2 regions of the Exiguobacterium sp. s102 genome follow, and region 2 is predicted to be linked to the other one. Evidence: riboswitches for the same ligand, from Rfam matches in the RefSeq annotation. Region 2 holds a riboswitch; the other holds the start of a gene.
The links. A riboswitch is a leader RNA that binds a small molecule or an ion and turns the genes downstream of it on or off. The one in region 2 is predicted to bind cyclic di-GMP.

Region 1: another riboswitch for cyclic di-GMP. It lies ahead of KNQ02_RS14135 (hypothetical protein); the one in region 2 lies ahead of KNQ02_RS00210 (glycoside hydrolase family 191 protein).

What each region holds. Positions count from the first base shown of each region.
Region 1 is NZ_JACSML010000007.1:102,721-113,362, reverse strand. It holds gene KNQ02_RS14155 (FecCD family ABC transporter permease) at 1-297, opposite strand, end outside; gene KNQ02_RS14150 (iron-hydroxamate ABC transporter substrate-binding protein) at 368-1,279, opposite strand; gene KNQ02_RS14145 (ABC transporter ATP-binding protein) at 1,284-2,075, opposite strand; gene KNQ02_RS14140 (NAD(P)/FAD-dependent oxidoreductase) at 2,259-3,314, shown strand; gene KNQ02_RS14135 (hypothetical protein) at 3,393-4,178, opposite strand; cyclic di-GMP riboswitch class I at 4,204-4,287, opposite strand; gene KNQ02_RS14130 (DUF4305 domain-containing protein) at 4,711-4,944, opposite strand; gene KNQ02_RS14125 (CPBP family intramembrane glutamic endopeptidase) at 4,966-5,658, opposite strand; gene groES (co-chaperone GroES) at 5,879-6,163, shown strand; gene groL (chaperonin GroEL) at 6,183-7,823, shown strand; gene KNQ02_RS14110 (LysE/ArgO family amino acid transporter) at 7,961-8,581, shown strand; gene KNQ02_RS14105 (hypothetical protein) at 8,765-9,361, shown strand; gene KNQ02_RS14100 (GNAT family N-acetyltransferase) at 9,790-10,365, shown strand; gene KNQ02_RS14095 (HEAT repeat domain-containing protein) at 10,352-10,642, shown strand, end outside.
Region 2 is NZ_JACSML010000001.1:39,916-50,557, forward strand. It holds gene KNQ02_RS15775 (transposase) at 1-573, opposite strand, end outside; gene KNQ02_RS00190 (hypothetical protein) at 817-1,665, shown strand; partial or broken gene KNQ02_RS00195 (IS3-like element ISBsp3 family transposase) at 2,205-2,402, shown strand; partial or broken gene KNQ02_RS00200 (ATP-binding protein) at 2,438-2,677, opposite strand; gene istA (IS21 family transposase) at 2,972-4,192, shown strand; gene KNQ02_RS00210 (glycoside hydrolase family 191 protein) at 4,820-5,611, opposite strand; cyclic di-GMP riboswitch class I at 5,719-5,803, opposite strand; gene KNQ02_RS00215 (hypothetical protein) at 5,883-7,109, shown strand; gene KNQ02_RS00220 (hypothetical protein) at 7,106-8,014, shown strand; gene KNQ02_RS00225 (DUF2194 domain-containing protein) at 8,011-9,849, shown strand; gene pelF (GT4 family glycosyltransferase PelF) at 9,846-10,642, shown strand, end outside.

The DNA.
Region 1 (10,642 bases), on a different contig from region 2:
GCCTGCCGTCAGCCCAAGCAGTCCGGGATCGGCAAGGGGATTACGTGTCATCGCCTGCATGATCGCACCGGAGACACCGAGTGCAGCCCCGACCAGCATCGCAGCGACTTCGCGCGGTAATCGGATTTCCTGAATGATTTTTGCTTTACCGTTCAAGGGACCGAACGTCAAAGCGTTCCAGACCTCACGTATCGTCGTGTCGGCGGCACCGAACGTCATCGAGATCCAGAACATGACGACGAACAGGAGTAAACCGAACGTGATTTTCAGTCCGAACGGGAATCGACCGGATGACATAGTTATCGTCTCACTTTCATTAGATAGTCAAAAAGGAGGGACCGAAAAATCGGTTCCCTCCTTATTTTTGTTACGCACCAAGGAAACTTTTCTTGAAGAACTCGAGCTGACGTTCGAGCGTCAATGGATCATTGAAGTAAAATTCTTTCGAATCGACTTCGAAGACGTGGTTGTTTTTAACAGCAGGAATATTTTTGTATGTGTCTGTTTCTGTAAACGAGTTATCTGCTTCTGCCGTCTTACTGAAGATGAGGTAATCCCCTGCATATTCAGGTAAGACTTCCGGTGATAGCGCGTAATAGCCGTCTTTTAAGGCCATTTCCGTAACTTTTTCCGGCATCTTTAATTTCATTTCCTGGTAGAGGATTTCTGTACCGCGTCCCCAGTTGTCGCCGAAGACGTAAAGCTGTTTATCGAAGCTTTCGATGACAGAGACCGTCGCATCGTCACCGATTTTGGCTTTAATCTCTGTTCCGGCGTCCGCTGCGCGTGTTTGGAAGTCTTTGACCCAATCGCGTGCTTCTTGTTCTTTATTGAGCAATTTACCGATTTCGATATGTTGTGTCAAATAGTCGACTTTGCCGTACGTGTACGTGACGGTTGGAGCGATTTCTTTAAATTTATCGATGTTTTTCGTTGTATTGTAGCCGATGATGAGATCGGGTTCGAGTTCGATGACTTTTTCGACGTTTTCTTCTGATACTTCCTGGACGTCTTTCAAATCAAACTTCGGATTCGATTTTGACCACGAATCGACACCGACGAGTGGGACGTCGAGTGCCATGACGTTTCCGGCGAAACCGGCAAGGACGACGACGCGTTTCGGATCAGCCGGGACTTCGACGTCACCTTCTTCCGATTTATAGGTGATCGTTTCTTTTTTCGTATCGGAAGACGTATCTTCTGTTTTATCTGTATTGCCGCAGGCGGCGATGACGAGTGCTAAGAGTAATAAAATCGGTAAGAGTACTAGTTTCTTCATGTGGTTAATCTCCCTTGATTAAGTTGTAGGTGACACACATCGGCTTATTCGTCCGTGGATCACGACCGATTTCGGCATCGATATGAAATACTTCTTTTAAGACGTCATGCGAAATGACTTCCTCGCACGTTCCGGCTTTGACGACTTCGCCTTCTTTCATCGCGATGATGTAGTCGGCGAAACGGGCGGCCTGATTTAAATCATGTAACACCATGACGATCGTCCGGCCTTCCGTCCGGTTGAGATGCTCGAGCAGCTCGAGGACTTCGAGCTGGTGGGCGAGATCAAGGTAAGTCGTCGGCTCATCGAGGAAGATGATATCCGTTTCCTGCGCCAGCGCCATCGCAATCCAGACGCGTTGCCGTTGACCACCGGACAAGGCGTCGACCGGACGGTGTTTGAATGCCGTCGTATCCGTTGCCTCTAACGCCCAGTCAATGATCTCGTAATCATGTTTCGTTAAGCGACCAAATCCTTTTTGATAAGGAAAACGACCGTATGAGACGAGCTCTGCGACCGTTAGACCGCTTGCACTTTCCGGTGTCTGAGGCAGGATCGCCATTTTCCGGGCAAGCAGCTTTGTACTTTCCTTCGCAATATCGAGACCGTCAAGCAGGGCACGACCAGACTGATGGGGGATGATTCGGGTCATCGCTTTCAATAAGGTCGATTTACCGCAACCATTCGCACCGATGATTGTCGTGATTTGCCGATCCGGAATCTGAACCGTCAAGTCTTTGACGATGGTACGATCTCCGTATCCGATACTGATTTCTTCTGTTGCTAGACGTACCATACGCAGAGGCTCCTTCTCGTTTAAAGTTGTTTTCATTGATAATGATTATCACTATCGTCTCCCTAACCATACCAGTCTCATAAAAACGCTGTCAACATTTTTTCTTGTCTTCAAGAGATGTTCACGTTATCATTGGAAATGAGAATGATAATCAGTCGTAGTCGAGAGCGAGGAGTGAGTGAGATGGAACAGCAGGAATTGTTTGATGTAACGGTAATTGGTGGAGGCCCGGCCGGGTTATACTCGACTTTCTATAGCGGATTACGCGGGATGAAGACGAAAATCATTGAATACCAGGCAGAGCTTGGTGGCAAGATTCATGTTTATCCGGAGAAGATGATTTGGGATGTCGGGGGACAGCCACCCATTACCGGAGCGAAGCTGATCGAGCAACTCGTCGAACAAGGCTTAACGTTTAATCCGTCCGTGCACCTGAATGAAAAAATCATTTCGATCGCAAAAGACGTATTCGGAAACTTCGTCCTCGAAGCGGAGTCGGGAGAAATTCATTATTCGAAGACAGTCATCGTCGCTGTCGGCGGCGGGATACTCAATCCCCAAAAACTGAAGATTGAAGGGGCCGAACGGTACGAAGTGTCGAACTTGAACTATACCGTCAAATCGATTGAGCGGTTTAAAGATAAGACGGTCCTGATTTCAGGTGGCGGTAACTCAGCGATCGACTGGGCGAACGAGCTCGAACCGATTGCGAAAAAAGTTTACGTCACATACCGGAAAGACTGTTTCACAGGTCACGAGGCACAAGTCGACCAACTCGTCCGAAGCTCAGCCGTCTGTCTCCTCAACACGACGATTCATAAGTTGATCGCAAGCGACGATCACCACCGGATTGCGTCCGTCGAATTGATTGATTGTGCGACGGACGTGACAAACATCGTTGACGTCGATGAAGTCATCATCAACCATGGCTACGAACGGGAAGCAGAGTTGCTCGCGAACTCGGAACTCGACATCAAACAAGTCGACGACTTTTACATCGCCGGTAACGCGTCGAGCGAATCAAGTGTACCGGGATTGTATGCAGCAGGAGATATTTTGACGCATGACGGCAAGGTGAACTTGATTTCGGGGACATTCCAGGACGCGGCAAACGCCGTCAACCGGGCGAAGCAGTTCATTGAACCGGATGCTGCCAAAGTCGCGATGGTCTCATCCCACAATGAAGTTTTCAAAAAACGGAACCGTGAATTGATTCAAGAAATGGTCAACGAAAAGTAAAAAACACCTGTCTTAAAGATCGCCCCTCGTCACATGGACGTCGGTCGTCTTTAGAGCAGGTGTTTTTTTGTTTAAGGATTAATCTTCATCTTCATGGTCGTCGTCCGAGTCATCATCTGAATCATCATCTTCGTCCTGACCTTGATCATCGTCTTGCTCGTCTTCTTCAACGTGACGGTGCTCTGATTTCGTTTCTTCGTGATCGAAGTACTCGAGTTCAATCTCCAACTCGTAAGAACCAGAGAGAGCGAATAAGCTGACGAGTTGTGCCCGTAATTCCTCTTCCGTCATCTTCGGATGTGACTCGATGAACTGAATCAATTGGCGGACACGGGTTTCATCGACCGTTGCGTCATTCGTTTTGACACGCAGCTGACTCTTCTTCTTTTTAAACTGGTATTTAATCTGACTTTGCGTCGTCTCTGTCGCGAGAGCAATCTTCATTTTTTTCAGCATATCTTCATAGCGGTGACCGACCTTGTTGCGTTCTTTGCCATCGAGAATTCCATCACCATCAGAATCCCGTTTGTATGGTTTTGTCCCAAGCTCGAGTTCGATGGCGTTAGTTAAGCCATCACGGTCCGTATCTTCATGTGCGTCGCTGATCTTATCGCGGTCGCTGTCTTTCTTCCGTGGATTGAGTTTGAGCTTATATTCGGTGTAGTTGCTTAAGCCGTCATGGTCCGTATCTTGCTGCGCAAGTTTTTTCCCTTTAAGCTTGTACTTCTTTTCCCAGTTGTCATGGATTCCGTTCTTGTTGCGGTCATGCTTCGATGTTTTACTCTTGGCATCGATTGAGCCGAGCGGCGTCAGCATCAACGCACAAGCGAGGCCGGCAGTAACGACATAATTGATTTTTTTCATGTGAACGTAGTCTCCTTTTGTGAACTTCGGTAACTGGCAAGCATAGCTTGAAGCGGTAGCCCCTATAGTTTTGCGTCACCACATTTCTGTGGGTTTGCCCGTTCGATTCCGGTGAAGAACCGTATATTCAGTATAAGTGATTTGTTTCTATGGATAGATAAGGGTTTTTGATAATGAGTCAGTAAAATATATGTTTTGTACGAAGGTTAATTCATGAAAGAGATGCATGCGAAAAGATTTTTCTTCTCGTGCTTTCCTCGGGCGAGGCGTAAGCCGTTGCTTCTTGATTCTAGCGAACAAGAAGCAGGGTCTTACTTGCCTCTGACAGCGCAAGGGGTCTTGCGCTTTTTCCCGTAGGAGTCACGAGAAGTAACTCTTTTTTTGGTCACTTCGATTATTTCGAAACGGGAACAAGCTGACGATAGCGCGTCTAAAAAACTGTTCGCCTGATTTTCCATAAGGATACAGTGAGCAAGAGACAAAAAAATCCGCCCTTTCACGAACTGAATCGGTCAAGAGGCGGACAGGTTACTTATTCTTTATCATTTTTTTTGTTTTGTTCCTTCTCAATCATCTTCTTCGCGGCCATCCGGAAGCGGAAAATCAGATAGAGACGGTAAAAGTCGATTGCTGCGAACAGCGTCAACAGAATCGTCCAAAAGTTAAAGACGGTTCCTGCCTCGATCGAGTTGCTGTACGCGAGGTACATGAACAGAATACCGAACAGGGCATAAAATAATGCCATGAAGTTTGAGCCTTGGCGCATGAAAACACTACCTTTCGTAAGTTAAGTCATTGCATAGAGTGCGAGTACGACAATTCCGTTATTGAAAACGTGAATCGCAATCGGTGCTATGATGCGGCGCGTTTTGACGAAGACGAGTGAGAAAACAAAACTCATCGCGACATAAATCAAAAACTTGTTGTCTCCGTGGATGAACCCGAAGATAACACCACTGAGAACGAAGCTGAAGACGAAGTTCAGTTTTGTCGACAAGTTCCCGAACATAATGTGACGGAATAAAAATTCTTCCATGATCGGTCCGAGTAAGACGACCATCAGCTGTAAAATCGGGATGACTTGGATTGCTTTCATGATGTCATCCGTATTTTGTGATTTCGCGACGTTTTCGAGTCCACCAGACATCCAGGCATCAAGAAGGTTGACGCTAATCAGTAAGGCGTAAAGCAACACGATTCCGATCCCAATCCACTTTAATGTGTCGATCGGATCCGTCTGATTGCCTTCTGCTTTCCACTTCTGCCAGTCAGGACGAAGACAGAAGAACGAGACGATGACGGCAACGGTAAAGCCAATCGCAAGCCACCAGCCGAGGACACCCGGAATTTGGCTTTTTGAGAGAAAGCTCGGGAATGTTGCCGGTACGAGCTGGACGATCAAATAAATCACAATCGGAATGATGTGACGGATTTGCCACTTATCAGCCATGTTGAACGGCAGATTGACGGAATTTTTCATCGGTCGGGACACAACTCCTTTGTATTGAAGGTACTGTCCCGATTGTAACAAACAAACAGGCCGGGCGCACGAATGGTGATGGTTCAAAGATGGCGATTTCGGGAAAACGGATAAGGGTTCAGGGTTGAATTTCGATTGAAAACCGTTTAAGATAAAAATATGTTAGCACTCCATTAAAGTGAGTGCTAAAAAACAGTCATTTTCAAGGAGGATGTTTCGCATGTTAAAACCACTTGGTGATCGCATCGTGATCGAAGTCGTTAAAAAAGAAGAAACAACACTCGGAGGAATCGTTCTTCCTGGGTCAGCGAAAGAAAAGCCACAAGAGGGTAAAGTCATCGCTGTCGGTACAGGCCGTGTGACAGAGCAGGGTGTACGTGTACCACTTGAAGTGAACGTCGGCGACCATGTCATCTACGCGCAGTATGCCGGGTCAGAAGTCAAGGTCGATGGCAATGAATACTTAATCTTACGCGAAAGCGATATTTTAGCAGTAGCACAATAATAAAAGGGGGATTTCAGTCATGGCAAAAGATATCTTATTCAGTGAAGAAGCACGCCGCGCGATGCTCCGCGGTGTCGACGCATTAGCAGACGCAGTCAAAGTGACGATCGGACCAAAAGGACGTAACGTCGTTCTCGAACGTAAATTCGGTTCACCACTCATCACGAACGATGGTGTGACAATCGCAAAAGAAATCGAACTTGAGGACCACTTTGAAAACATGGGTGCGAAACTCGTCGCGGAAGTCGCGTCGAAAACGAACGAAATCGCAGGGGATGGTACGACAACAGCGACAGTCCTCGCACAAGCGATGATTCGTGAAGGACTCAAAAACGTCACAGCGGGCGCGAACCCGATGGTCATCCGTAAAGGAATCGAAAAAGCGGTCCGCCGTGCCGTCGAAGAGCTCCACGCCATCGCAAAACCGATTGAAGGCAAAGAAGCAATCGCACAAGTTGCGGCGATTTCTGCTGCTGACGAAGAAGTCGGTCAATTGATCGCGGAAGCAATGGAACGTGTCGGTCAGGACGGTGTCATCACGATCGAAGAATCACGTGGCTTCACGACAGAACTCGACGTTGTTGAAGGGATGCAGTTCGACCGTGGATATGCGTCACCATACATGATTACGGATTCCGACAAGATGGAAGCGGTGCTTGAGAACCCGTACATCTTAGTCACAGATAAAAAAATCTCGAACATCCAGGAAATCTTGCCGGTCCTCGAGCAAGTCGTCCAACAAAATAAACCGCTCTTAATCATCGCGGAAGACGTCGAAGGCGAAGCACTCGCGACACTCGTCGTCAACAAACTCCGTGGTACGTTCAACGCGGTTGCGGTGAAAGCACCAGGCTTCGGTGACCGCCGTAAAGCGATGCTCGAAGACATCTCGATCGTCACAGGGGCAGAGTTGATCACAGAAGAGCTCGGTCTTGATTTGAAAGAAACACAAATCATGCAACTCGGCCGTGCGTCGAAAGTCGTCGTCTCAAAAGACAACACGACGATCGTCGAAGGACACGGACACAGTGATTCAATCGAAGCACGTGTCGGCGCCATCCGTGCGCAAATCGAAGAAACGTCAAGCGACTTCGACCGTGAAAAACTGCAAGAGCGTCTTGCGAAACTCGCGGGCGGCGTAGCTGTCGTCAAAGTCGGAGCAGCAACAGAAACGGAACTGAAAGAACGCAAGCTCCGGATTGAAGATGCACTGAATGCGACACGTGCAGCCGTCGAAGAAGGAATCGTTGCCGGTGGGGGAACAGCCTTTATTCACGTGACGAAAGCCGTCGAATCGATTCTTGCTGTCTCAACAGGCGACGAAGCGACAGGCGTCAACATCGTCCTTCGTGCGCTCGAAGCACCACTCCGTCAAATCGCGGAAAACGCCGGTCAAGAAGGTTCAGTCATCGTCGAGCGTCTCAAACATGAAGCGCAAGGCATGGGCTACAACGCCGCGACAGACGAGTACGTTGACATGATTGAAGCGGGAATCGTCGACCCGGCGAAAGTGACGCGTTCAGCACTTCAAAACGCAGCGTCTGTTTCAGCGATGTTCCTGACGACGGAAGCCGTCATCGCCGATAAACCAGAACCAGCCGGATCTGCTCCTGCAATGCCTGATATGGGCGGCATGGGTGGAATGGGCGGCATGATGTAAGACATTTCATCTTTAAGTACCGAATCCTAGCAAATAGGGTTCGGTACTTTTTATTTGCAATAGTATACTTAATATTTGAAAGAACTACATAAACAGTATGTATCATTTTTTTAGGTGAGAAGAGAGGAGGCCATCAAGTGAATGAAATTTTAAAGGGGATGTTGACGTCAGGTACGCTCATTGTAGCAATCGGAGCTCAAAATGCGTTTGTTCTAAAACAAGGTTTATTGAAAAACAATATTTTCTGGGTAGTCCTAGTATGTTTCTTATGCGATGTGTTACTGATGTGTACCGGCGTACTAGGAGTCGGTACTGCTATTAAAAATAATACTTTTGCGAATGTCGGTCTTGCGATTGTCGGAGGACTATTTCTGCTCTTATACGGATTCAAATCTTTGCGTAATGCGTTGTCTTCATCAAGTGCAATCGACATTTCAACTGATGCCAAAATTATCCCTATTCACAAGACGATCTTACTCACATTAGCGATTACACTTTTAAATCCACATGTATATTTAGATACAGTCGTCGTGATAGGGGGAATAGCTGGGACTTTGACATTGGATCAAAAAGTTAATTTCTTAATCGGGGCCTTGATTGCATCGTTTGTATGGTTTTTGGGTCTGGGTTATGGGGCGAGATGGCTAATTCCTGTATTTAAAAAACCAATAGCATGGAAGGTTTTAGATTTTGGAATAGGTTGCTTGATGTTTTGGCTCTCGTATCAATTGATTCAGTTTGCGCTAGAAACTCTCTGAAAATTGATATTTTATCGACTACTTTTAACAAGTATAATGATTTAATACTTCTATTTAAAAATACTTTAGAATAGAAAAGTGAAACTTATTTTGATTTTTTTATGTATAGAGTTTAAAGGTTGAAAAATAAACTGTTTAATTACTTTAATGGTATAAATACTAATTTTATTAAAGGTGGATTATATGGCGAAAATTGAAATTACATCAATTGTTGAAGGCGGGAAAAAAGTTGGAAAGTTAATTAAAGATAATCAAAAAGAGATCTTAGCTGGGATGGGTGTAGCCAAAACGGGAATCAAATTATTAAAAGAGAATACGGGAAATAAAAAAGAAAATCAAATAATAAAAAAGAAGTTATCTTATAGAGAACAAATGTATAAGAAGTACGAGAATGAAATACTGCCAAAATTAGATAGTCAAAATCGACTTGAACTTTTTCAATACATAGACGACATCGAACAATATGTTCAACAATTAAAAGAAGAAGAAAAAAGAGAAAATAAACTTAAAAAGCCTTTATACGAGAAAAAAATAAAAAAATGGGACTCTCTTTTAATGCAAATTCGAAACAAAATGAGTACTAAAGATTATCTTGAATTCATTAAAATTTACAACGATCCACATTATCAAAGTAATTATTTCAAAGGGTTTGAAGGGCATGTTGAGAAATTTAAAACGTATATTGGTACTAAAGAAAATGATGCTTTCCTAAAGTATTTGGAAAAAACAACTGGTCGAGACATTGAAAAAATCAAAAAAGACTTCATGATAATAGAGTGAATTTTAAGAAATATAACCAGTTCCTGCAGGGGATACATATGATCAATCGATTCGAGGAAGAACTAGTAATCGTTCAGCTCCATACCGATTTTTTCTTTTTCGAATAATCTTTTTGGCTGAATAAGTACTTAAAATCGATGTTCTTGTAGATATCATTTTGATTTCAGAACCCTTTTTTAGACGCATGCATCGTTGTCATTCTGTAAAAATTTTGCTTCAAGTTTGGCATCTGATTCATATAGGTCGATTCATATTTTTAAGGGTTTATCTTGATAACCTCCTAAGGTTAAAAATATAAGTATTGAAGTTTTCCACCTATTGCAAATTGCAATGATTACATGATTTTTAAGTACTTCTGTCTTTCTTTATGTGCCAAAAAAAGATTAATTTTAAGAAATTATAAGACAGGTTGTGAAAGGTGGAAATCTATGAAGAAAAACGCAGAAATCACAATTCAACCTTTAACGGAACAATCCATAACTATCATCAACGACACAAATGAATCGTTCCCTATCATTGGTAAAGTCCTTCCTCGTTTTTCTGACGGCATTTGGTCTTACGAAGAACAGTTATACGATACCCTATCAGAAATCCGTTTCCCGGATGACACACTGGATTGGTCTACTTATATCGACAGCAGTGAAAAAATTGTTTTGTTAGCTTTTCATGAGAACGAATGCATTGGGCAAATCCGTCTCGTCAAAGACTGGAATCGTTTGGCCTACATTGAAAATATCGCTGTCCGAAGCAGTTTTCGGAAAAGTGGCGTCGGCCATTTGTTGCTTGAAGCAGCCGAAACCTGGGCGAAGGAACAGTCGTTGATCGGCTTATCGCTTGAAGCGCAAAACGATAATTTGATTGCCTGCCGTTTTTATGCCAAAGAAGGATTTGTGCTTGGTGGGGTAGATACGCTGAAACAGTCTGCTAATCCGGAAATTGATATCACGTTGTACTGGTATAAACTGTTTGAGAAGACTAAAGGAACTGCCGATGAACAAAGATGAATTGATCGCATTAGCGGGGCAGATGTCGATTGATGAATATGTGTACGATGAAGAATGGGGTTATTCTACGAGTGAAGGGCCGCCGTCTGACTTGGCTTATGAAACAGCACGGCGTTTTCAGGATATTCAAATGCTTCCTGTGTTAATGGACCTGCTTGAACAGACTAAGCGACTAGAAATGAAACAGTATTTCTACTTTATGCTTGGGACAATTGGGATGAATACAGGTGACGTACGTGTTGCTGATTTTCTGTTAGAACGGCTGGCGCAAGAGACG
Region 2 (10,642 bases):
CCATGCGATCAGCTCGTCGGGATTCCGTGAACGGAATAATTCGATTGGACGATGGTTCTGTGCATTGCAGATGATTGTCCTATAACGACGTCCTTTTTTGAAGGCGAAGTCGTCAATCCCGATGATATCTGGCTGTTCCGAAGGAACAGGGACGCGTCTCAAAATCTTGAGAAGTGTATCGTGACTGATCCGTATACCGATCGTTGGGCAAACACGTGCCGCTTCTTTAGCATTCATGGCAAGCATCAACGTCGTCAATACATGATCGGTCCGATTGGTCCGTCTAGAATAAGGTACCGCCCACTCGAGGCGTTCAGTAAAAATGATGCGTTCACAATTCGGGTTATCGCAAAAGCATTTCGGAACTCGAAGTGTGAGTCGGATACAATGCTGTATTCTGAACAGGTCACCAATCCTTCTCCAAGTGAAACCATGCCTTCTGTCACAACGTGCACCGCAGTCCGGACAGTGGCTAGTGGATGAAACAAGATGCGCCATAAGATGTGTCTCGTGATCATTCTTCTCCATCGTCATTATGCGAATACGCGGATCCAGTTCTTCGATCTCGTACATAGGAATCAGTCCTTTTTAACTCTATTCCCATAGTATTGAAAGCATTACCTCACTAACATTGCGTAAGAACCACTCCTATTCTGCATTACACAATAGATTGTACGTATGCCAAATTCTATACATGAAGTTGCCTCTACTTCTTAATATTATTAATCATTATGTACTACAATTTATTGAGAAAAAATGATCTTACAAATTAATCCATGGTAAAATTAAATAACAATATTATTTTGGAGGCTTAAAATGGAACTAATTACAAATGAAGTCGTTATTAACGAATATTCTAAAAAAAATTACAAAATCGAATATAATGAAAACTCTACTGAAAATATAGCTGTAATCTATTTTTCGAGTAATGGTCTCTATTATCCTAATGACATCGATACATTCAGTACTGCTATAGTCGAAAAAAATCGTTTTGAGTGGTCTAGAAATAAAATTAGTAATGCAAAAAAACATATTTTTGTTAGAGATATTTTCAAACAATGGTACATAAGTGGAATAAGTAAAAAAAACAACACAGTTAATAAAGTTAAAGAATTTCTAAAAGCCGAAACTGAAGGATATAAAGTTGTAACGGTAGGAAGTTCAGCAGGAGGGTACGCAGCCATACTATTTGGAATACTACTCAAAGCTGAATACGTACTAAGCTTTGCAGCACAATTCACTCTATATCCGCAGATAAGAAAAAGTAATCCTAATAAAGATTCGGTTCTTTTTAAACACTTAAATAATTCAAATTATAATAATTATTATGATTTGTCAAATTTAATAAACAACAACGACACAACGATTTACTATTTTTGTCCATCACGTTGTGAAATTGATAGACCACAATTACAAGCCGCTGAGTCTTGTAAAAAAGTAAAAATATTGAAGATTTCTTCTGATAAACACGGAATTCCATGTACATTACCTTGTTTAAAAACCATTATAAATTTAGACAAAAACAAACTCGATAATCTTTTTAAACATTACGAACAAAAAGAGATAAATTTTTTCTATTTTTCAATCAAAACTTCTGGTCTAAAAACAAATATCAGTTATTTTTTAAAACATACCCAGAAAAAAATTATTAAAAATTACTTTTAACCAAGCCAAAATAAGAAATACAATTCATTTTGCTTTGTATTTATATAATTCTGTTAATCAAATACTTTAAATAACTAAATGAACTAAACTATGCGGCTTGGGTTTTAAATTTAGTAAGAGTAACAAAGAGTCAAGTCGCTTTAGCTATTTTTAATATTTATCATGGTAAAATTTTATGATATTGTTGATATTATATTTTAATTCTTCATAGTTTAAATCTTGTTTAAACAATAGATTTTTTAATTACACATCTAATTAATTTTTTCAGCACTAACGTCCTTTAAAAAACACGTTAATATTTGAACTGAACCAAAAAAGTTGAACAATAAATAATTTACTATGCGACCTCAAGCACCTGAGTCCGGTATTCTACCGGGTGGGCTAACCTAAAATTTTGAGACAATATAAAACACCTTCGGAGTGGTAGACTGAACTGAACCCTGAATGGTGGACACTTGATAAAAGACCCCATTCGGGGTTTTTTGTGTTTAAAGATATCGATATACTGTACCTATTCAATTTAGACGGGAGAACTATTCATGAACAGACGCACCTTCAATCCAGATCAAATCAGACAACTTGAAGCGAATCTTCACGTAGCCTCGGTATCAGATCGTACGATTCAATACAAAGGAGAATTTAAGATTCACGCTGTACGTGAGAATTTAGCTGGTAAGCGACCGATTCAAATCTTTGAGGAAAGCGGCTTTGACCTGGACATGATTGGTTGTCGACGTCAAGTAGAATTTGACGTTTTCTGCTCGTTTGATTTTTACACTTCTGATGAAAATAGATTCTTTCGATTTCTCATGCGATGACTGTCGTCATCGCTATGAATCACTTCGACACGATGTAAGAGACGATCCAATATGGCAGTTGTGATTCCTTGATCATCAATTAGCTCGCCCCATTGATCTGGACTTTTATTCGAGGTCAGGATGATTGAACTTCGTTCATACAGATAATTGATGAGACGGAAGAATAGATTAGCTTCTCTCTGATCCATAGCCATATTGATTACAGCCATCGAAATGTACCACTCTTGCAATCTTTTTTACCAAAGAGTGACAAACAATTTACCAAGCAGTGCCATAGCGCCGACCAGCGTTCATAATACACTCTTATGATTGATATGCACACCGTAGGGTGTGACATTGTCACATAGGAGGTATTTTTTTATGCTCCGTTATTCCGACATCCTGAAACTCAAAGAAGAAGGCTTCAGTCTACGAAGTATTGCGTCTAGCACTGGCAACTCCTGTCAGAAAGTGACGGAGGTGACCGAACGTGCCAAACAGAAGGGGTTGTGGGACCTTTTGATGATGAGATGACTGACAAATGGATTGAAGAGTTTTTGTTTCCTGAGAAGTCACTTGAATCATCTGGTCGCTATCCAATCGATTTTGACTATGTCCATAAAGAATTGGCAAAGCCGAACGTCACGTTATCACTTTTGCATTATGAATATGAAATCGAGTGTCGCGCTCACAAAAAGATTCCATACTCCTATCGGAGTTTCGTACGCCATTACAGTGCTTATGCGAACAAGCACAAGGCTACACTCCGTATTCGTCGAAAACCTGGGGAAATCATGGAAGTTGACTGGGCTGGTTCGACAACATTCATTATTGATCGTGATACAGGTGAGAAGGTAAAGGCTTATGTATTTGTCGCTACCTTACCGTGCAGTCAGTTGTCTTATGCCGAAGCTAGCCTTTCGATGGACTTGTCTGCATGGATTACATGTCACAACCATGCTTACACTTATTTTGGAGGAAGCACTCAAATCGTCGTCCCGGATAATCTGAAAACAGGTGTCACGAAGAACACGTCGCGTGAGCTCGTTCTCAACCCGACGTATCGGGAAATGGTAGAACACTACGGGACAGTTATCATGCCAGCACGTGTGAGTGCCCCCAAAGACAAATCGAGCGTTGAAGGGTCTGTCGGAGTAATTTCTACTTGGATCATCGCAGCATTAAGGCATTCACATTGTTTCAGCATCGATGAACTGAACCGTGAGGTTCAGACAAAACTAGAAGAGTTCAATCAACGTCCATTCACGAGGAAGGATGGTAGCCGTTTCACCGCCTTCGAGCAAGAGGAGAGGTTTGCATTATCTCCACTACCCGATAGTTTTTACAAATTTTCCACCTGGCGGACGGCAAAAGTCCGACCGGACTATCACATATCTGTTGACAGCATGTTTTACTCGGTCCCCTATGAATATATAAACCGACAGGTAGAGGTACGTTTGACAGAGCAACTGATTGAAATCTATTTTAATCACATGCGAATCGCTTCTCACAAACGGATGAACGGTCGATTCGGGCAGCTCTCGACTCAACATGATCATATGCCTGACAATCATAGACTTTATATTGATCAGACCCCAGCGAATGCAGCAAAAGAGTGGGTCGAAGAAGTCGGACCGAATACGTTGAAAGTGACTGATTTCCTCCTTGATACGACACAGCTGTATTTTGCAATAGGTTTGTGGTTCTTACGCAATGTTAGTGAACGGTGACACGTGTACTCCTGATTAAACACAATCATTTTCTTACAATATAACGCTTCGGATCTGGATTGCGACAAAGCACTTGAATACGGAGTAGATCAAAGTTAGCACGCCCATACATGAGGCGTTCACAATTCGGGTTATCGTAAAACCATTTCGGAACTCGAAGCGTGAGTCGAATACAATGCTGTATTCTGAACAGGTCACCAATCCTTCTCCAGGTGAAACCATGCCTTCTGTCACAACGTGCACTGCAGTCCGGACAGTCGCTAGTGGATGAAACAAGATGCGCCATAAGGTGTGTCTCGTGATCGTTCTTTCTTCATCGTCATTATGCGAATACGCGGATCCAGTTCTTCGATCTCGTACATAGGAATCAGTCCTTTTTAAAACTATTTTCATTTGCTCAAAAATAATAGACGAGCTAGTTCATCTAAACTATTGTTTGTTTTTTACACAAGAAGAGGTCCAAGCGATAACCATCGCCTGGACCTCTTTTTACGTTCGATGTTTCAATTCGTTGACCTGCCTCTGAAAAGTGACCGGTTTTGTTTTGTGCATCCTGTATAATTGTGTCATGCAGGAGCACTCAGAATTGGAATTGAGTAATCGGTTATGAGATTATATGCAAGTGGATTAGAATTTATTGTAATTCAGCGTTTTGTTTGATTTTAAGTGAATGAACCCATTCTTTTTCGCATACTGCGCACTTTTCGCACCTTGTTTAGAAGAAATCGTCAATGTCTTGATGTCTTCTTCTTCGTTCAACTCCTGAAGATCTGCCATCCGGTCTTTTGACCATTGGTCTTTTGCGACCGTCGAGTAGTTGAAGCTTTCCCACATGATGCCATCGATGTACGGGTACGTATGGTATTTTAATGTCCCGAAGCCCCAGTTTTGAATCAATGAGAGATCCGCATGTTTCGTCTTGACGCTCTTCAAGAAGTTCGTCATCGCGACTTGCTGCTGCTCAAGGATCTTTGGTTGGTCGGCATGTTCGTTGTCGATGTCGCCGACTGTATCCAAGAAGACACCGTCGAGTCCTTTATTGACGACTTGCTTTTCGACTTCTTGCATGAGGACCGCTTGGTAATGCTTCGAGTTGATGTCCATTAAGTATGAATCCCATTCCGTGTAGTGAACACGTTGTCCATCACGGTGGAAGAAATCTGATTCCTTTAATTGTGCCATCAAGTCTGTGTTCCAGTTGTCGGCTTCCATCGTGTTGATGTAGCCATAGACTTTCGTGCCGTACTTTTGAATTTCTGCGATTTGTTTCGCTGAGTAAAAGACCGGTTCGATGATCATGACATCGTACTTTTGCATCTTCTTGATTTTTGATTTCGTCGGTGCATCGTAGTAGACCTTATACGAGCTGACGGAATCGAGTGGATTCGTTGATTGAGCTTTGCCCGTGATTGGTGTCATTAATAACACTCCTAAAAAAAGAATGCACAAAAAAGACGTCACGCGTTTGAGTGAGATAATACCCATGGTTAGTAGCCTCCTGATTTTTTATCAGAGAGCGGCTGCGGCATTGCAGACTGGCGATCGGTATCCGAAGATCGACGACCCATGTCTTTGCGCCCTTACTTTTCAGTAAGTTTGCCCTTCTCGATATTTAGTTGTAATTGCCTGTTTGACTAAATCTTACCACTGCTAACAAAAATGTAAATAACTATTTTAAGGAGAGTGTGCCATGATTTACACACAGCATAGAAATACAGTCAAATGGATAGAAATGCTAGCTAGTATTTTACTTATCGGTTTCTTTGACTATATGTTTAGCCTTTCGGTCTCGAATTGGGCAATTGATCCGTTAATCTTTTATATTTTATTGTTCGCCCTCCGCTATGGTCTGCTCGGAGCGTTCGTCAGTTTCACGATGACGATGCTGTACCACCTGTTTTTCCTGTCGGTCGAAGGATCAGACATTCTTCTATTTTTATACGACCGGACGGAACTGAGCTGGATCATCTTCCACTTCCTCGTCGCGATGGTCTGCGGGATTTTCAGCACCTCGTTCCAGGAACGTTATTTATCGTTACGGCTCCGCCACGAAGAAGTCGTCGAAGAAAACAACCACTTGCTCGAGACGGTCGAAAAGCTCCGGCTGTCGCAGTCGACAATGCAAAAGAAGGTCCTCGACTCGGATCATACATTAACGAAAATCTACCAAGTCGGACTCGAGCTCGACCAAACGGCGGCCGACATCGTCCGCGATCGCCTCGTCGATGTCTTGAAACGTTCGTTCAAGGCAGAGAATCTTGCCATCTATCACGTCGATGGGTCAAAACGGACGTTACGACTCCACGTCCGGTTCGGTGAGAAAGAGGTCTTACCGCAAACACTGTTCATTGATCCGTCGACCGGCATCTACCAACGGATGTTCAAGACGAATGCGATCTCAATCCGGACGATGGACGAGACGGACGTCCCGTTACTGATCGCACCGATCTGCTACGACGGGAAGATTCAGGAGGTCGTCGTCATTCAGGCGATCGACTTCAACCGCCTGACGAGTTACGAGATGAACATCATGCAGTTGATTCTCGACTGGACCGGGACACGAATCGAAAAAGCGTTGACGATGGAATGGAATGCGTCGCGTGAAGATTTGATTGAAGGAACACGGATTTATCAAATCGAGCCATTCAATAAGAAGGTTGCACTCCAACAACACCGGGCCGAACAGTACGATCAGCCGTACAGTACGGTCGTCTTGCCGGTCGAACAGGTCCGGCTGTCGTTGATTGAAATGGAATTAATCTTACGCCAGTCGATGCGGGAAATCGACATCATCGGCTATGACGAGACGAATCAAATGCTCCACTTCCTCTTACCGGGAACACCGCAAGAGAACGCTGAAGGATTCAAGCAACGGATTAAAGAGTTGTTCGCACGAAAAGGAGGGAATCTTGGATGATGTTCTTCGTCCTGTTATTTTTTCTGATTCATGCCGTCATCGTCTTTCTCGTCGCGAAACTGATCACGGCACGGATGGATCCGGCACAGCGCGGTCTCGTCAAATGGATCGCCCTGATCTGTTATTTCGTCCCGCTGCTCGGTGAACTGTTCGGTCTCGTCAGTTGGCTGATCGCAAGACAATACGCGTCAGACAAGACGTTGCTCGACTACGATGACTACATCGAGTTCGACGTCGTCAACCTGGAAGGACTGCAACAACAGGCGGCCGACAACATCGACTTGGTGCCGATGGGCGAAGCGATGGCGATGGACGCGAAGGAACGGAAACAATCGATCGTCCGCTTGACGACGACATCGATTGCCGACTCCGGGAAGTATCTCCAGTTCGGGCTCGACCATGCCGACTCGGAGACGGTCCACTACGCCGCGACGGTCCGCAATACGTTATATGACCGGTACGAAGCGACGATTAAAAGTCGCGAGGAACAACTTAATCCGGGGCATGTCACGACGTATTACCACTTGATTGACGCCTTCGAAGCCTTCATCGAAAGTGGACTGCTCGACGACAGCATGCAAAAACGGATCTTTGATCGGTTCGGATCGTATTTACAAGACATGCGGATTCAGTATCCGACGGACGCGACGTGCTTGAAGGCGTGCGGCAAGCTCGCACTCGCAAAAGGCGACGTCGCGGACGGACTCGGCTACTATGAACGCTTGATCATGCACTACCCGGAGCAAGCGGACGGCTACCTGCTGGCAATCGAATATCACTTCACGAGAGGGGACTGGACGAAGTTGGCCCCGCTCGTGACACAACTAAAAACACACGTCGCACCGGACGACATTCCGGACGACAAACGCTACATTTTGGACCGGCTGGAAGGAGTGGAACTATGAAAAAATCGATCACGACCTACGTCGTCGCCGTCTTCGCGATTCTGCTCGTCACGATCGGCGTCGTCCAGTTGTTACGTCTTGATTATGGACATCGCCTGATTCCGACCGAGGAGACGCAACAAAAGACGTTTCAGACGATGTCGGGCAAGGAGGGACAGATGGACGGAGAACCGTTACAAGTCTATATCCATCAGGATAAAGGCGAGCTCTCAAAAAGTGTCTTGACGAACTTTAAATATGCACTGAAGTACGCGAAAGTCCCGTATACGAATATCTCAATCAAAGAAATCGAGCAATTGGAGCCGTCCGAGCGGACAGTGCTTGTCCTGTCCGGCGAGCATTCGCGCGACTGGCCGTATGAGACGATTCGTCAATTCGTTGAAGACGGCGGACGACTCTATATCGCGGGACGTTTCATCAATCAAGACTGGGCGGAGCTCGTCGGGGTGAAACAGTTCGGTGATTTCAAAGACGGCATCAACGGGTTGACCTTCAAGGAAGAAATCTTCCCTGGTTTCGTCGATTTGCCTGACTCGTCAAACTTGTTCGCCCACAGTATTGCCGACGTCGAGCTGCTACCGCAAGCGGACGTCAAAATCACGGCGTCCGGTGAACCGATTCTTTGGACATCACCGTACGGCAAGGGAACAGTCCTGTTCTGGAACACGACATCGCTCGCTGAGAAAAACTCACGCGGTTTAATGCTCCAGACGTTATCGTTATTGTTCCCGTCATTCGTCAGTCAACAGGCGGCGATCAAAGTGACGCATCTTGATGACTTCCCGTCACCGGTCCCCGGGAATACGAACGCCGCAATCGAGAAGACTTATAACCGGACGATCAAGGAGTTCTTTAAAGAAATCTGGTGGCGTGACATGAAACGAATCGCCGACGAACAAGATGTTACCTATACCGGGTTCATCATCGGCAGCTATAAGAATACGACGGAAGAGACGACGGAAGACTTGTCGGAGAAAATCCGCACCCCGATGCTCAACTATGGGCGGGGTCTGCTGAAGATGGGTGGCGAAATCGGACTGCACGGCTTTAATCACCAGCCACTCGTCGTCGCCGGTGAGACGCTTGACCCGAACCTCGGTTATATCCCGTGGAACAACCGTGATCAAATGGAGGAAGCATTAAAGAAAGTCATCGGGACGCACGACTATTACTTCCCGAACGAGTCGATTCAAAGTTATGTCCCGCCGTCGAACATCATCAATGAGACCGGTTTGACAGCACTCAACAATGTCTTTAAAGACAAGTTGATCGTCGCCTCACTCTACTCGGGTGATCCCTCGATGGGTAGCTATATCCAGGAGTTCGGACCGGATCCTGTCCATCAAAATCTGTATAACTTCCCGCGTATTTCGAGCGGCTACAACGAAACGGCAAACGATACGTTCGTCATGGCGGACGCCATCGCGAACTTCGGAATGTTTACCCACTTCATCCACCCGGATGACGTGCTAGACGAAGACCGGTCGAAAGGGAAGGGCTGGGCAGAGATGGAGAAGACGATGGAAGAGATGTTCCGCGACGTCAAGACGATGTATCCGTACCTCGAGAGCTTGACCCAGTACGAAGCGTATGAAAAATACGTCCAGTACCAACAGTCGGACATCAACGTCACCTATACGGACAAGACGATTGAAATCAACGGGACGAATATGTTGAATCCATCGGTCATGCTCGTCCGTGTCGCTCCGGGTCAACATCTCAAGACAGGGACGTTCGATTTCGGAACGGTCCGCGCGCTTGCAGGCGAGACGTTGTATCAAGTCACGTTGACGAAAGCAACGGTCACGCTACCGATCGAGGAGGGGACAGAATGAAGATTGGTTTAGTCGTCGAAGGCAGCTATCCCTACGTCAGCGGTGGTGTCGCGAGCTGGGTCCACATGGTAATCCAGCAGATGCCGATGCATCAGTTTGAAATCATCGCCATCACACCGACGCAACTGACGGAAGCGGATTATAAATACAACTTACCGGACAATGTGGCGGGTGTGACGAACTTATCACTCGATCTCAAATACGACCGTCCGAAACCGAAGCACGTCCTGTCGGCAGAACAAGGGCGGTTGATTCAACAATGGATGACGTTCCAACATGTCGAAGCCCCGGTCTTCCCGATCTTCGAACAAGCGGTCGGGACGTCGGAGCACTTCTTCGCGAGCCGGCTCTTCTTCGAGCTCGTCAAGACGAGTTATGAGACGGAAAAACAATCCGGCTCATTCATCGATTACCTCTGGATGTGGCGGAGCATGTATACGCCGGTCCTCGAGTTACTGCAGGCGGAGTTACCGCAAGTCGACTTGATTCACTCGGCGTCGACCGGATATGCCGGACTCGTCGCGAGTGCGATCAAACAACGCCAAGGCGTGCCGTACATCTTGACGGAGCACGGCATCTACTCGCGGGAGCGGGAAGAGGAACTGTTACAAGCGACGTGGATTCCGGTCGAATATCGGGCGCACTGGATTCGCTTCTTCCACCATTTGTCGGCGGAAGCTTATCAGGAAGCCGATGACGTCATCACGCTGTTCGACCGCAACGGTGAACTGCAACAAGAACTCGGGGCACCAGCGGCGAAGCTGCGGATCATCCCGAACGGTATCGATGCCGT